DNA from 2 places in the Kribbella aluminosa genome. Region 2 is predicted to be linked to the other one. Evidence: riboswitches for the same ligand, from Rfam matches in the RefSeq annotation. Region 2 holds a riboswitch; the other holds the start of a gene.

Region 1 (7,439 bases), 490 kb from region 2:
GTCGGCGACGTGGTCGGCCTGCAGCGGCATCAGTTGCTGGGCGAGGATCTCGCGGGATCCGTTCGCGACCGCGACCCGGACGTCGCGCTCGCCGAACGCGACGCCCGCCAGCAGCCCGCCGCCGGACTCGAGCGACACCAGGACCGCGCGGCGGCCGTTGCGGATGCTCCGGGACAGGCCGACCAGGCCGGCCCTGGTCGAGCTCCTTCACCATGTTCGACACGGTGGCGGCGGAGAGGCCGGAGGCGGCCGCGATCTCGACCTGGGTGAGCGGGCCGTGCTGCCGGACGACACCGAGAACGCGCGCACGGTTGGCTTCGCGCAGCGAAGCCTGCGAGCCCGGGGCTGGGCGAGTTGCGTTCATTACATAAAGATAACGGATCGCGGGGCGTACCCGGCCGCCCACCGGTCGTGAACGATGAACATCAGTCGCAACCTCGCCGTCACTACCCCACTTGATCGTTCCATCGGCGACAGTAGACCACCGCGGGGACAGCGTGGTGGAGGTGAGCGCTCACACGGTCAGGGCGAGGGCTAAGAGGGCTATTGGGACGGCTAGTTCGACGGTCGCGCCGAGTACGTCGCCGGTGGTCCCGCCGAGCTTCCGGTTCGCCAGACGGCTGCTGACGAAGCTGGTCCCGACGGTCAGCAGGACAGCTGCTACGACGCCGACCAGCTGCCAGGTGAGGGCGATGCCCGCGGTGCTGCCGGTGCCTGCGGCGTACTGCGGGGTGCTGGTTGAGGGTTGCAGCCAGGTGAGGGTGGTGGTTGCGGCGAGGACCAGGGCTGTTGCGAAGGTGGCGGTCGTCGGGCGGACGGTGGCGGCGACGACGGTGCCGAGGCCGTCGGGGCGGGCGGCGGGAACCGACGTACGGCAGGACCAGGGGAGGGTGAGGCGGCTCGCGACGGCGGCGATCAGGACCGCCTGCCAGCCGAAGCCCGCCTGCAGGCAGGCCGTCAGAGCGGCGACGTCGAGCAACAACACCCCGACGATCGCGACCACGCCGAACGGCCCGATGTCGCTCTGCTTCATGATCCGCAACATCGTCTCGCGATCCCGCCGCGACCCGAGCGCGTCGGCGAAATCCGCCAGCCCGTCCAGATGCAAACCACCCGACAACCCGGCCACCACCAGCACACCAAGCACAGCCGCCAGCAGTTCAGCCTCCGGCCGCACAAGCTGAGCCAGCGCAACCACCCCAGCCGCAATGCCGCCGACCACCAGCCCGGCCACCGGCGCGAGCAGCATCGCCCGCCCACCAACCACCCGATCCACCCGCCGCGGAACCCCGGCCGGAAGAACGGTGAGGGTGCCGAACGCCAGCCGCAAGGCATCAAGCCAACCGCCGGAGTGAGCACCGGCGAGGTCGGGCTGCGGACCACCCGGCTCCTGGTTGGGGTCGGTTGCGGGGGTCATGTGAGGGGGAGGGTGCGGCCGGCGATGGTCCAGAGGACCTGGTCGGAGGCGAGGGAGATGCTGGTGTTGAGGCGGCCCATCAGGTCCCGGAAGAGCCGGGTGCCGGGGTCGGCGGGGACAATGCCGGAGCCCACGTCGTTGCTGACGGCAACTACCCGGCGGGGCGTCGCGGACCAGGCCGTGACCAGGCCGGCGATGCGTTCCTCGAGCGTGGCCGCAGCGTTGGCTGGTTCGCCGGTCGAGCCCGACCGGGAGAGCTCGGACCAGACGCCGACAGCATCCATGGTGCGGGAGAGCCAGAGCGTGAGGCAGTCGATCAGCAGTGGCGGGCCGGGAGTCTCCAGCAGCGGGACCAGGTCGATGGTTTCGGCCAGGCCCCAGGTCGCCGGGCGGCGGGAGCGGTGTTTGGCTACCCGGTCGGCCCACTCCGCGTTCCCGGCGTCGTCCCCGCCGGTGGCGACGTACACGACGTCCGGTACGTCGGCCAGCAGCCGCTCGGCCGCGATCGACTTACCGGACCGCGCCCCGCCCAGCACCAGTGTCCGCTGCTCAGCCATCCGTCCTCCCGGGCTCGAAAACCACCGGCGCCTCGAACGCCGCCTTGCGTGCCGTACGCCGGAACGCGTTCAGGATCGGCCGTCCGAGCGCGAGCACCAGCACCGCGCACAGGATCCCGCGCGGGATGTCCCACCCCAGCGAGGTCGCGACCACGAACAGGAAGTACCGGTGCAGGTTCTCGGCCAGCGAATCACCCGGTACGAACGAGAAGTCGCTCCCGAACGTCGCGTACGGCCAGAACCACAGGTTCATGATGATGCCGTACAGCACCCCGGACACCAGCGAGTACGCCGCCAGCAACAGCAACTCCAGCCGCCCGCCGATCCGCGGCAGCAACCCGGCCAGGCACCCGACCCACGCGCACGCGAACATCTGGAACGGCATCCACGGCCCGACCCCGCCGCTGATCAACGCCCCGCCCAGCAACGACACCGCCCCGAGCACGAACCCGAACCCGGCACCGAACGCCCGCCCGGCCAGCACCAGCAGGAAGAACCCGGGCTCGAGCCCCGCCGTACCAGGGCCCAAAGCCCGCAGCGCCGCCCCGACCGCTGCGAGCATGCCGACCAGCGAGATCACCTTCGCGTCGATGCCCGACTCGGAGAGCTCCGCGAGTACGACGGCCACCAGCAACGGCAGCAGCAACACGAACAGCCACGGGGCGTCCGTGGTGTGACCGATCGCCGACGCGCCCGCCTGTGCCGTCCGGAAGAACAGCGGCCAGGCGAAGGCCAGGACACCGATGAGTGAGGCGACCAGCAACGCGACCGTGCTGCGGGGCTTCAGCCGGATGAGTCGGAGGGTCGCGGTCGGTGACTCGAACCGGCTCACGAGGCTCGATCCAGTGCTTCGGCGACCTCGCCAACGGTCAGGAACGGCAGCGGTGCAAGGATCTTCGCGACCTGCGGCGCGAAGGCCGGCGACCCGGCGATCACCTCGGCAGTCGGGCCGTCGCTGACCAGCTCGCCGTCCGCCAGCACCATCACCCGCGTCGCGACCTCGGCGACCATCTCGACGTCGTGCGTCGACAGCACCACGGCATGCCCAGCAGCGGCCAGCTCGCGCAGGATCGCCACCAGCCGCCGCTTGGCACCGTAGTCGAGTCCACGCGTCGGCTCGTCCAGCAACAGCAGGGGCGGAGCACCGCACAGTACGACGGCCAGCGCCAGGCACAACCGCTGTCCCTCGGACAGGTCGCGTGGATGGACGTCCAACGCCACGTCTGGTGTCAGCCGCTCCAGCAACGCCCAGCAACTACCTGCAGGCACCTTGAAGTCCGAGTCAGCGCTGGCGCACTCGTCAGCGACAGTAGCGGCGTACAGCAGGTCAGCCGGCTCCTGCGGGACCAGGCCGACCGCCTTGACCAGTTGCTTCGGCTTGGTACGTCGTGGGTCCGTCCCAGCGGCAACCGCCGTACCGGAGCGTGCAGGGACGATGCCGACGAGTGCATTGAGCAGCGTGGACTTGCCCGCGCCGTTGCGGCCCATGAGCGCGACGACCTCACCGGCCTTGATACTCAGCGACACCCCGCGCAAAGCGGTGACAGCCCCATAGCCAACGACGAGGTCCGTGCAGCGTGCCAGCTCGTTGCCCAGTGCCCCTGCGGGTCGTACCGGAGCAGCCGAGTCCAACTGCTTTCTCAAGGTCACAGCCGCCCGGCGGGCGTCCCGCACAGACAGGGGCAGTGGTGACCAGCCAGCCAGCCGTCCCAGCTCGACCACGGGCGGTGCGACCGGTGCGCTCACCATGCGCTCCGCGGGCAGACCGGTAGACACTGCAGCAGCCCCACCAGGTACTTCGATCACACGGTCGGCGTACTGGATCACCCGCTCCAGCCGGTGCTCGGCCATCACGACGGTGGCGCCCAGGTCGTGTACGAGCCGCTGGAGCGCAGCCAGCACCTCCTCGGCCGCCTGCGGGTCCAGCGCTGACGTGGGCTCGTCCAGCACCAGTACGGCGGGATGCGACGTGAGGGCGGCACCGATAGCTGTCCGTTGCCGCTGACCTCCCGACAACGACGTGAGTGCCCGGTCGCGTACGTCGGCCAGCCCCAGCAGGTCGAGTGTCTCCTCGACACGACGGCGCATCACGTCCGGCGCCACGCCCAGCGACTCCATGCTGTACGCCAGCTCGTCCTCGACCGTGTCGGTGACGAACCCGGCCATCGGGTCCTGCCCGACCATCCCGACCACGTCCGCAAGGTCCCGCGGCCGGTACTCGCGGGTGTCCCGCCCACCGACCAGCACCCGCCCGGCGAGCGTGCCGCCGGTGAAGTGCGGCACCAGCCCGTTGATTGCCCGCAGCAACGTGGACTTGCCGGACCCGGTGCGGCCGATCACCAGCGCCAGCTCACCCTCCGGCACCGTGAAGCTCACGTCCCGCAGGGCCGGCTGGCGCGCACCGTCGTACGTCACGGTCACCTGGTCGAACTCGATCATGCCGCGTCCTTCTTCAACGGTGGCGCAGTGAGGGCGGGCGCCAGTCCGATCAGTACGCCGACGGCTGGCAGCACCGGGACCGGTGGGACCACCAACGGCCCCGCCAGCAGCAGGCCGTCCACACCGCGGACCGCTGCGGTCACCATCGCTCCTGCAGCGACCGCACCGGCCGCCACGACCAGCCACTCGGGCAGGGCCCACGGGTCTGGCCGGTACCGCGTCCTGCTGACCCGTTGGCGCCCTACGGCCATGGCCGCGACCGCGAGGAGTACGCCGACCACGAGCGCGCCGGCTGCGAGTGGAAACGCCATGGAGTCGGTCAGCAACGCGTAGACACCGAGCAGGATCCCTAGCAGGCCCAGCAACACGCATAACGCTGTGAGCCGACGCTGACTACGAGGAGCCTGCGCCGTACGCCCGTACCCGCGGGAGTCCATCGCAGCCGCCAGCTCCACCGACCGGTCGAGGGCACCTTCCAGCACCGGCATGGCCGTCGTACGGAAGGAGGCACGCGTACGGCCGCGCAGTCGGCGTGCACTGCGGATACGGCGGCCGTCCGTCACGAGCTGCGGTGCGAAGGTCAGTGCCACGACACAGGCGACGCCCATCTCGTACAGGGCCCCCGGCAACGACTTCAGCAACCGCCGTGGACTGGCCAGGGCGTTGGCCGCTCCGACGCAGCACAGCATCACGGCCAGTTGCCCGCCGTCGTACAGAGCGGTTATCAGTGCCTCTGCCGTCACTTGACCGCCGAGCTTGACCCCGGCAGCCCAGCCAGGCAACGGGACCTGCGGCAGCGTGAACAGCACCGTGTTGCCCTGAGAGCGGGTCGACAGCAACGCCTGCAGGACCACACGGACCGCAATCACCAGCAGCCCCAGCTTGAGGAACGCAGTGAAGCTGTGCGCCCATGGTGCATCGCTGCGACGCGCAGCCACGACAAAACCGGTGACGGCGAGGATAAGAACCAGCAGAACCGGGTTACGCGTCCTGCTGGCCGCTACAGCCATGCACAGCGCCCACAACCACCAAGCCCCCGGGTGGAGTGCCCGGGGGAGCGTGAGGTGGTGGACGGCGCGCATCTACTTGGCTGCGGTACGCCGACGGTTGATGAACAGCCCGCCGCCGGCCAGGAGCACGACCACGACGATCGCGATGATGATGCCCGTCCACGGCGTACCGCTGTTGCTGCCGGAGGTCGACGCGGCAGGGGCAGGGGGCCGCCGAGCCCACGGCGGACTTGATCTCCAGCGTCACCGGGGTGTCGGTGGCCGGGACCTTGATGTTCTTCACCTGGTCCCCGCAGCCCTTCGCCGGGTACCCGCTGATACCGCAGGTGAGGCCCTTCTCGATCCGGTCGGGTCCGGCCGCGGCCAGGATCTGCGCGCCGGTCGAGGTCGTGGCGGTCACCACACAGGTCCCGGTGGCCAGGCCCGGGGTCTCACCGGAGACGGCGTCCTCCGGCGTACCAGGATCGACGACCAGGGCCACGCGCGTCTTGCCGGTCTCTGCCGGGGTCTTGCCGCAGACGGCGGCGAAGTCACCCGAGGCCCGCGGTACCCGCGGCTTGGCGCCGCCGAGGGCGAACCGCCAGCCCTCCACCGACCCGTCGGCCGGCACGACGGCGTCCGGCCCCTTCTGTGCGAAGGCCCACTGGCCGTTGCTCCACTGGTAGTAGCCCCAGAAGCGGTAGCCGTCCTCGGCCCTTGCTGAAGTTGCAACGGCCCCAGCAAGCAGGAGACCCGCCAGCAGGCTGAGGACCAGTCGTACGGTCCGGCGATGTGCAGTCATGATGAGTCCTCGGTCGGGCCGCAGCCCGGTGGAGGAGGTCCCGCCTGCACCGGCAGGGTAGGGCTCCACCCGCGGACCACGGCGGGTAGTTGAGCCTGACCGCCTGCGTCACAGTGTTCCGGCTCGCCACCGAGATCGGTGGCCTACGGTTGCGGGTCAGCGCCGGACTTCGACCGGCTTCCCTGTGACGCAGGCGTGTGGTTCGACCGAAACTCTACTCTGTGCTCATTCGGCGGACGACAAACTCATCGGCCCGTACACCTCGCGGCTGTCCTCCAGCAGGAACACCTGAGCGACGCCGCGGTCGGCCAGGTCCCGCCAGGTCTCGCCCAGCCAGCTCTCGGCGTCGCCCTGGGCCGAGAACTCCGCGCCGCCGACCTCACCCGGGTCGACCAGCGCACCGGTCGCGGTCTCGAACCGCCAGCTCCAGCTCACGAGTTCGGCCGCTTCTGCGGGGAGTTCTGCGCGGTCTTCGCCGGATCCTTCTCGACGATGTGGCCGAGCACCTCGTCGATCCGCTTCAGCAGACCCTCGTCCAGCGTCACGCCGGAGGCCTTGACGTTCTCGGTGACCTGCTCGGGCCGGGAGGCGCCGATGATCGCCGAGGCGACGTTCGGGTTCTGCAGTACCCAGGCGATCGCCAGCTGCGACAGCGACAGGCCGACCTCGGCCGCCAGCGGCTTCAGCTCCTGGACCCGGGTCAGTACGTCGTCGGTGAGGAACCGCTTGATGAAGTTCGACCCGTTCGCGTCGGTGGCCCGGGAGCCCTCGGGCGGCTGCTGACCGGGCAGGTACTTGCCGGTGAGCACCCCCTGCGCGATCGGCGAGAACACCACCTGGCTGATCCCGAGCTCCTCGGACGCCGGGACCACCTCGCCCTCGATGACCCGCCAGAGCATGCTGTACTGCGGCTGGTTCGAGACGAACGGGATCCGCAGCTCGCGGGCCAGCCGGTGGCCCTCCTGGAGCTGCTCCGCGGTCCACTCCGAGACACCGATGTACAGCGCCTTGCCCTGCCGGACGACGTCGGCGAACGCCTCCATCGTCTCCTCGAGCGGCGTCTCGGTGTCGTACCGGTGCGCCTGGTAGAGGTCGACGTAGTCGGTGCCGAGCCGCTTCAGCGAGCCGTTGACGGACTCGAGGATGTGCTTGCGGGACAGGCCGGTGTCGTTCGGCCCGCCCGGACCGGTCGGCCAGTACACCTTGGTGAAGATCTCCAGCGACTCGCGGCGCTC
Region 2 (7,439 bases):
TCGGCTGGGACGCGACGAAGGTTCCAGTTGTCGTCAGCGAGGTGTTGGCCCGCGACTGGGAGGAAGAAAACACGGGAGAGTCTCGCGCGGGTGGGTTGGGCGGGGTGGTGGCGTCCTTGCGGTTTGCTGCTGAGGAGGTTGTGCCGCGGTTGGCGCGGACGGGGGACGAGGTGGCCAACGTGTTGCGGGCGCTGGACGGGCGGTTCGTGGAGGCTGGGCCGTCGGGGTCGCCTACCCGCGGGCTGGTGAATGTGCTGCCTACCGGGCGGAACTTCTACGCGGTCGACCCGAAGGCGATTCCCAGCCGGAACGCCTGGGACGTGGGCGTGGCGCTCGCTGACTCGTTGCTTGCCCGGCACCAGGCGGAGACGGGGGAGTACCCCCGGTCCGTCGGCCTGACCATCTGGGGTACGTCGGCCATGCGGACGCAGGGTGACGACCTCGCCGAGGTGTTGTGGCTGCTCGGCTGCCGGCCGGTGTGGGACGAGGCGTCGCGGCGGGTGACCAGCTTCGAGGTGGTGAGCCTGGAAGAGCTCGGGCGGCCGCGGATCGACGTGACGATCCGGATCTCCGGGTTCTTCCGGGACGCGTTCCCGCACGTCGTCGCACTCCTCGACGAAGCGGTCCGGACGGTGGCGGCGCTGGACGAGCCGGCGGACGGCAACTTCCTGAAGGCACACGTCGCCGAAGATGTTGCTGCGGGCAACGACGTACGGCAGGCGACGGCTCGCGTGTTCGGCTCCAGGCCGGGCTCGTACGGCGCCGGTCTGCTGCCGCTCGTCGACGCCCGGAACTGGCGGACCGACGCGGAGCTCGCCGAGGTGTACGCCGTCTGGGGCGGGTACGCGTACGGCAAGGACCTCGACGGCGCCGAGGCCCGCGGCTCGATGGAGCGCGCGTACGCCCGGATCCAGGTCGCGGCCAAGAACGCCGACACCCGCGAGCACGACATCATGGACTCCGACGACTACTTCCAGTACCACGGCGGCATGATCGCGATGGTCCGGCACCTGACCGGCGCGAACCCGAAGGCGTACGTCGGCGACTCGGCCGTCCCCGCGCAGGTGCGGACGCGGACGCTGGAGGAAGAGGCGAAGCGGGTGTTCCGCGCGCGGGTGGTGAACCCGCGGTGGATGGCGGCGATGCGCCGGCACGGGTACAAGGGCGCGTTCGAGATGGCGGCGACCGTGGACTACCTGTTCGGGTACGACGCGACCGCGGGCGTGGTGGACGACTGGATGTACGAGTCGCTGACCACCGAGTACGTCGCGGACCCGGAGATGGCGGAGTTCTTCCGGAAGTCGAACCCGTGGGCCCGGCACGGCATCGCGGAACGGCTGCTGGAGGCGGCGCAGCGGGGGCTGTGGGCGGAACCGTCGGACGAAGCGCTGGAGACGCTGCGGAACGCGGTACTTGAGACGGAGGGTGACATCGAGGACCGCGGCTGATTGGGTCGACGCATGGCACGGGTATTGATCACCAACGACGACGGTTACCTCGCACCCGGGATCCGGGCTCTCGCGCCGGCGATCGCCGAGCTCGGGTACGACGTACTCGTGGTCGCGCCGCTGCTCGACGAGAGCGGGGTCGGCTCGGCCCGTGCCCGGATGGTCGGGCGGCCGATCCGGACGGTGTCCGACGAGGAGCACGGCGTCACGTTCACCGGTATCGAGGGGACGCCGGCGCTCGCGGTCACGCTGGCCTGCGTCGGCGCGTTCGGCCCGGCGCCGGACCTGGTGCTGTCCGGGATCAACCGCGGGCTGAACATCGGCGTACCGATCTTCCACTCCGGCACCGTCGCGGCGGCGCTGACCGCGGCCGGGATGGGACTGTCGGCGGTTGCCGTCAGCATCGACTCCGACGACCCGGCGCACTGGCCGACCGCGGCGACGGTCGCCGGTGAGGCCCTCGGCTGGATCGCCGAGGAGCCCGTCGGCACGGTCCTGACGATCAACGTGCCCGACCGCCCGCTGGACCAGCTGGCCGGTGTCCGGCACGCGTCCCTCGCCGTCCCGCAGCGCACCCGGCTGGTCGGCACCAAGGCCCCGACCGGTGAGCCGATGGTCGCGATCGAACGCCCCGGCACCCCGCCCGTCCCCGGCACCGACGAGGCCCTGCTGGCCGAGGGATTCGTCACAGTCACCCCGATCGTCGGCATCCGCGAGGTCCCCGACGACGCCGCCGCCACCGCCCTCGCGAAGCGGATGACCGGGCGGTCGTCCTAGGCGGATCCCCACGCAGGCAGAACCCGCCCCGGGACAGCGGGAAATCGTCCTCCAGTTGAGTTGTGTCTGCGTGTGGATCCGTGGCGACAGCTGGGCGGGGTGCGCTGTGGGGTGGACGGGTGTGCCATGATCGGGCCGACGGTTGTGGTGGAACCCGGTGAGAGTCCGGGGCGGTCCCGCCACTGTGACCAGGGCCTGCGTGAAGAAGGTCCCGGAAGCCAGGGCATCCGCGGCCGTCCGCCGGGTCGCGGTCTCGCGGTACGGCGTACCAGCCGTAGCGGGCGTGGACACCCGCTCGACGAAAGGGCCGCCGATGCGGGCTGCAGTTGCGAACTCCTTTCCTTTCACCGCGGTCGTCGGGATGGACGAGCTCCAGCTCGCCCTGGCCCTGGCCGCGATCTCGCCGGCGATCGGCGGGGTGCTGATCCGCGGCGAGAAGGGTACGGCGAAATCGACCGCGGTCCGGGCGCTGACCGAGATCCTGCCGCCGGTGGACGTCGTACCTGGCTGCCGCTTCTCCTGTGACCCCGGCCGTCCCGACCCGACCTGCCCGGACGGGCCGCACACCGGGGACGGGGAGCCGCGGGCGGCGCGGTTGGTGGAGTTGCCGGTCGGGGCGACCGAGGACCGGGTGCTCGGGTCGCTGCACCTGGAGAAGGCGCTCGCGGAGGGCATCACGGCGTACGAGCCGGGGCTGCTGGCGGCCGCGCATCGCGGGTTGCTGTACGTCGACGAGGTGAACCTGCTGCACGACCACCTGGTCGACGTACTGCTGGACGCCGCCGCGATGGGCCGGGCGACCGTGGAGCGGGACGGGGTGTCGGTCACGCATCCGGCGCGGTTCGTGCTGGTCGGCACGATGAACCCGGAGGAGGGGGAGCTGCGGCCGCAGCTGCTGGACCGGTTCGGGCTGACCGTCGACGTGGTCGCCAGCCGGGATCCTGCGGTGCGGGTCGAGGTGATGCGGGCGCGGCTCGGGTACGAGGCGGATCCCGACGCGTTCGTGGCGCGGTACGACGGCCCGCAGCGGGAGCTGGCCGAACGCATCGTGAAGGCGCGCGACCTGCTGACCGAGGTGATCCTGACCGACGCGGCACTGCGACAGATCGCGGAGATCTGCGCGTCGTTCGACGTGGACGGGATGCGCGCGGACCTGGTCACCGCTCGTACGGCGGTGGCGCACGCCGCCTGGTCGGGGCGTACGGTCGTCGAGGTCGAGGACGTCCGGGCCGCCGCCAAGCTGGCCCTCCCGCACCGCCGCCGCCGGAACCCGTTCGACGCTCCCGGCCTCGACCAGGATCAGCTGGAAGAAGCCATCAACAACAGCACCCCACCGGAAGACCCGGACGACGACCCAACCCCAGGTGGCCCGGACGGATCCGGAGGAGGTGACGCGCCGGCGGAGAGCCCCGAAACGGATGAATCGGCCGCTTCCACTCCATCGTCCCCTGATGGGGAGGACGCAGTCCCAGGTCCCGCGCCCAGCGGTAACGTCGCGGGCAGTTCCGAGCCCTACAAGGCGCGGTTGTTGAGTGTGCAGACTGCCGGGGCCGGAGTGGCTGGGCGGCGGTCGAGGGCGCTGACCGAGGTGGGGCGGGTTGTGGGGGAGCGGGGCCCGGGTCGGGCGTGAGGCGGGGCGGCCGCATGTGTTGGGGACGGTGCGGAGTGCGGCGCCGTACCAGAAAGTTCGAGGGCGCAGTGGCCCCGGGCTGGTGGTGCGGGCGGACGACGTACGGCTGGCGGTCCGCGAAGGACGCGAAGGGAACCTCGTCCTGTTCTGCGTCGACGCGTCCGGCTCGATGGGGACCAAGAAGCGGATGGGCGAGGTGAAGACCGCGATCGTCTCGCTCCTGCTCGACGCGTACCAGCGCCGCGACACCGTCGGCCTCGTCACCTTCGCCGGCCCCGCCGCGACCGTCGCGCTCCCGCCGACGGGCAGCGTCGAGACCGCCGTACGGCGGCTCGAATCCCTCCCCACCGGCGGTCGTACCCCACTCGCCGAAGGCCTCCTGCAGGCCGCCGACGTACTGCGGATCGCCGCCGTCCGGGACCCGCGCCGGCGCCCGCTCCTGGTCCTCGTCACCGACGGCCGCGCGACGTACGGCGACAACGCGTTCGGCCGTGCCCGGCAGGCGGCCGGCCACCTCGCGCAGCGCGGGATCGCCACCGTCGTGGTCGACTGCGAACCGCGCCGCGGCATCCGGCTCGGCCTCGCCGCGGAGCTCGCCGGGGATCTCGGAGCGGAGTACCTCGACCTCGGAGACGTTGCCGCCGGCAACCTCATCCGGACGGTCACCGAACGGAAGGTGGCCTGAGATGCCGAAGGGGCAACCGGCCGCGGTACCGGACGACGGCCTGACCACCCGGCAGCGCCGCAACCGCCCGCTGCTGATGGTGCACACCGGCGAGATGAAGGGGAAGTCGACCGCCGCGTTCGGGATGGCGCTCCGGGCCTGGAACCAGGGCTGGAACCTCGGGGTCTTCCAGTTCGTCAAGAGCGCCAAGTGGAAGGTCGGCGAGGAGACCGCGTTCAAGGCGCTCGGCGAACTGCACGCGTCGACCGGGCAGGGCGGGCCGGTCGAGTGGCACAAGATGGGCGAGGGCTGGAGCTGGTCCCGCAAGGCCGGCACCGAGGAGGACCACGCCGCCGACGCGCTCGAGGGCTGGCGCGAGATCCAGCGCCGGCTGGCCGCGGAGACGCACGACCTCTACGTGCTGGACGAGTTCACGTACCCGATGAAGTGGGGCTGGGTCGACGTCGACGAGGTGGTCGAGACACTGACCGGGCGGCCGGGGCATCAGTACGTCGTGATCACCGGCCGGGACGCGGATCCGAAACTGCTGGCGGCCGCGGACCTCGCCGCCGAGATGACCAAGCTCAAGCACCCGATGGACACCGGCCAGAAGGGTCAGAAGGGCATCGAGTGGTGATCCCGCGGGTGGTGGTGGCCGCGCCGTCGTCCGGTGCCGGGAAGACGACGGTCGCGGTCGGGCTGATGGCCGCGCTGCGGCGGGCCGGGCATACGGTCGCCGGGTTCAAGGTCGGGCCGGACTACATCGATCCCGGGTTCCACGCGATCGCTACCGGTCGGCCGGGCCGCAACCTCGACCCGATGCTGTCCGGGGAGGAACGCGTCGCGCCGCTGTTCGCCCACGGCTCCGCCGGCGCGGACCTGGCCGTCGTCGAGGGCGTCATGGGCCTGTACGACGGTGCGCTCGGGACGGACGGTTTCTCGTCCACCGCCCACGTCGCGAAACTTCTCGAGGCACCCGTGATCCTCGTGGTGGACGCGTCTGCGGCCGGACGCAGCGTCGGCGCCGTCGTCCAGGGTTTCGTTGCCTACGACACCGCCGTACGCATCGTCGGCGTCATCCTGAACAAGGTCGGCTCCGACCGTCACGATGCCGAAGTACGAGCCGGTGTCGCTCCCACCGGGGTACCGGTCCTGGGTGTCCTCCGCCGGGACACCCGTCTGACAGTCCCCAGCCGCCACCTCGGCCTCGTACCTGCCAACGAACAGCAAACCCAAGCGGAGAAAGCAGTAGCCGCCGCAGCGGAACTCGTCCACCAAGGCGTAGACCTCCAGGCAGTCGTAGCGGCAGCTCACGCCGCCCAACCCACGGAAACAACCCCCTGGACCCCAAGCACCGAGACCACGTCGTCGGCAGGACGGCGGCCGGTGGTTGCCGTTGCAGGTGGTCCGGTCTTCTCCTTCCACTACACGGAGACGACCGAGCTGCTGACTGCTGCCGGTGCCGAGGTGGTGACCTTCGACCCACTGACAGACAAGTTGCCTGAAGCAACTGCTGGACTGTACCTCGGTGGTGGTTTCCCCGAGCTGCACGCCGAGGGCCTGTCCGCGAATGCCGAGCTGCGCCGCCAGGTAGCAGCCGCGGTGGCGAGCGGACTGCCGGTGATTGCCGAATGCGCCGGGTTGTTGTACCTGTGCCGCGAGTTGGACGGTCACACAATGACCGGCGTACTCCCCGCCACCGCCACCATGACGCCCCGTCTGACGCTCGGCTACCGTACGGCGGTCGCCGCCACCACGACCGCGTTCTTCGACGAGGGCCGCCGGGTCCGCGGCCACGAGTTCCACCGCACCACGGTCGAGCTCGACCACGACATACGTCCCGCCTGGCACCTCCCCGGCGGTGTCGAAGGCGTCACGCTCCCGCAGGTGCACGCGTCGTACCTGCACCTGCACTGGACCGCCACTCCCGACGTGCCGGCCAGGTTCGTCGCTGCCGCCCGCGAGTACGCCGGATGAGCCTCGTCGTCGGAGTGGGCCTCCGATCCGGTACGCCGTACGCCGAACTCGCCGACGCCGTCGCGGCCGCCGTGAAGGACCTGCCCGGCGAGATCCGCCTACTCGTCACGCTCGCAGGCCGCGAGTCCGAGCCCGCCCTGCGACAACTGGCCGACCACCTCGACGTGGAGCTGCGTACCTTCACCAAAGACGAGCTGGCCGATCAGCCCGCCCCGACCCCGAGCGACCAGGTCGCCCACCTGAAGGGCACCCCCAGCGTGGCCGAAGCCGCAGTACAGGCAACCGGTGCCGAACTCCTCGTCCCGAAGCACAAAACCTCCAACACAACCGTCGCCGTCGGCCGCGGGCGTGGTGCGCCTGGTTATGGGGCGCGGGATCGCGGCGCCGTGCATCGGGTGATCGCGGAGCGGCGGGATGTTCGGCGGGGGTTCCTGGAGGTGCCGATCGACGGCACGGTGCTGACGCGGGTGCTGGAGGCGGCGCACCGGGCGCCGAGTGTTGGGCTCAGTCAGCCGTGGGACTTTCTGCTGATCCGGGACGTCGCGACCCGGCGGAAGGTGCACGACCTGGCGACGCGGCAGCGGGACGCGTTCGCGCGATCGCTTCCGGAGCAGCGGCGGCAGGCGTTCGACGGGCTGAAGATCGAGGCGATCCTCGACACCCCGTTGAACATCGCGGTGACCTGCGACCCGGGTCGCGGCGGCCGGCACGTCCTCGGCCGGCACGCGGATCCGCGCACCACCTGGTTCTCGGCCGCGATCGCGATCCAGAACCTCTGGCTCGCCGCCCGCGCCGAAGGACTCGGCGTCGGCTGGGTCTCGTTCTTCGGTCCGCAGGAGGTCGCGGAAGTACTCGGCCTCCCGCCCCACCTCGAGCTGATCGGCTACCTCTGCGTCGGGTACGTCGACGAGTTCGCCCCGGCCCCCGAGCTCGTCCGCTCCGG

The links. A riboswitch is a leader RNA that binds a small molecule or an ion and turns the genes downstream of it on or off. The one in region 2 is predicted to bind cobalamin.
Region 1: linked by a shared signal. The riboswitch ahead of JOF29_RS38935 (SCO2322 family protein) and the one ahead of JOF29_RS44215 (magnesium chelatase ATPase subunit I) in region 2 are both predicted to bind cobalamin.

What each region holds. Positions count from the first base shown of each region.
Region 1 is NZ_JAGINT010000002.1:3,721,262-3,728,700, forward strand. Features, by position in the region: gene JOF29_RS38905 (ROK family protein) at 1-138, opposite strand, end outside; partial or broken gene JOF29_RS44170 (hypothetical protein) at 248-364, opposite strand; gene JOF29_RS38910 (adenosylcobinamide-GDP ribazoletransferase) at 515-1,417, opposite strand; gene JOF29_RS38915 (bifunctional adenosylcobinamide kinase/adenosylcobinamide-phosphate guanylyltransferase) at 1,414-1,974, opposite strand; gene JOF29_RS38920 (ECF transporter S component family protein) at 1,967-2,806, opposite strand; gene JOF29_RS38925 (ABC transporter ATP-binding protein) at 2,803-4,413, opposite strand; gene JOF29_RS38930 (energy-coupling factor transporter transmembrane component T) at 4,410-5,495, opposite strand; gene JOF29_RS38935 (SCO2322 family protein) at 5,395-6,204, opposite strand; cobalamin riboswitch at 6,308-6,430, opposite strand; gene JOF29_RS38940 (hypothetical protein) at 6,430-6,639, opposite strand; gene JOF29_RS38945 (aldo/keto reductase family protein) at 6,636-7,439, opposite strand, start outside.
Region 2 is NZ_JAGINT010000002.1:4,209,067-4,216,505, forward strand. Features, by position in the region: gene cobN (cobaltochelatase subunit CobN) at 1-1,448, shown strand, start outside; gene surE (5'/3'-nucleotidase SurE) at 1,461-2,225, shown strand; cobalamin riboswitch at 2,351-2,474, shown strand; partial or broken gene JOF29_RS44215 (magnesium chelatase ATPase subunit I) at 2,539-3,513, shown strand; gene JOF29_RS44220 (vWA domain-containing protein) at 3,884-4,540, shown strand; gene cobO (cob(I)yrinic acid a,c-diamide adenosyltransferase) at 4,542-5,156, shown strand; gene JOF29_RS41105 (cobyrinic acid a,c-diamide synthase CobB) at 5,150-6,496, shown strand; gene bluB (5,6-dimethylbenzimidazole synthase) at 6,493-7,439, shown strand, end outside.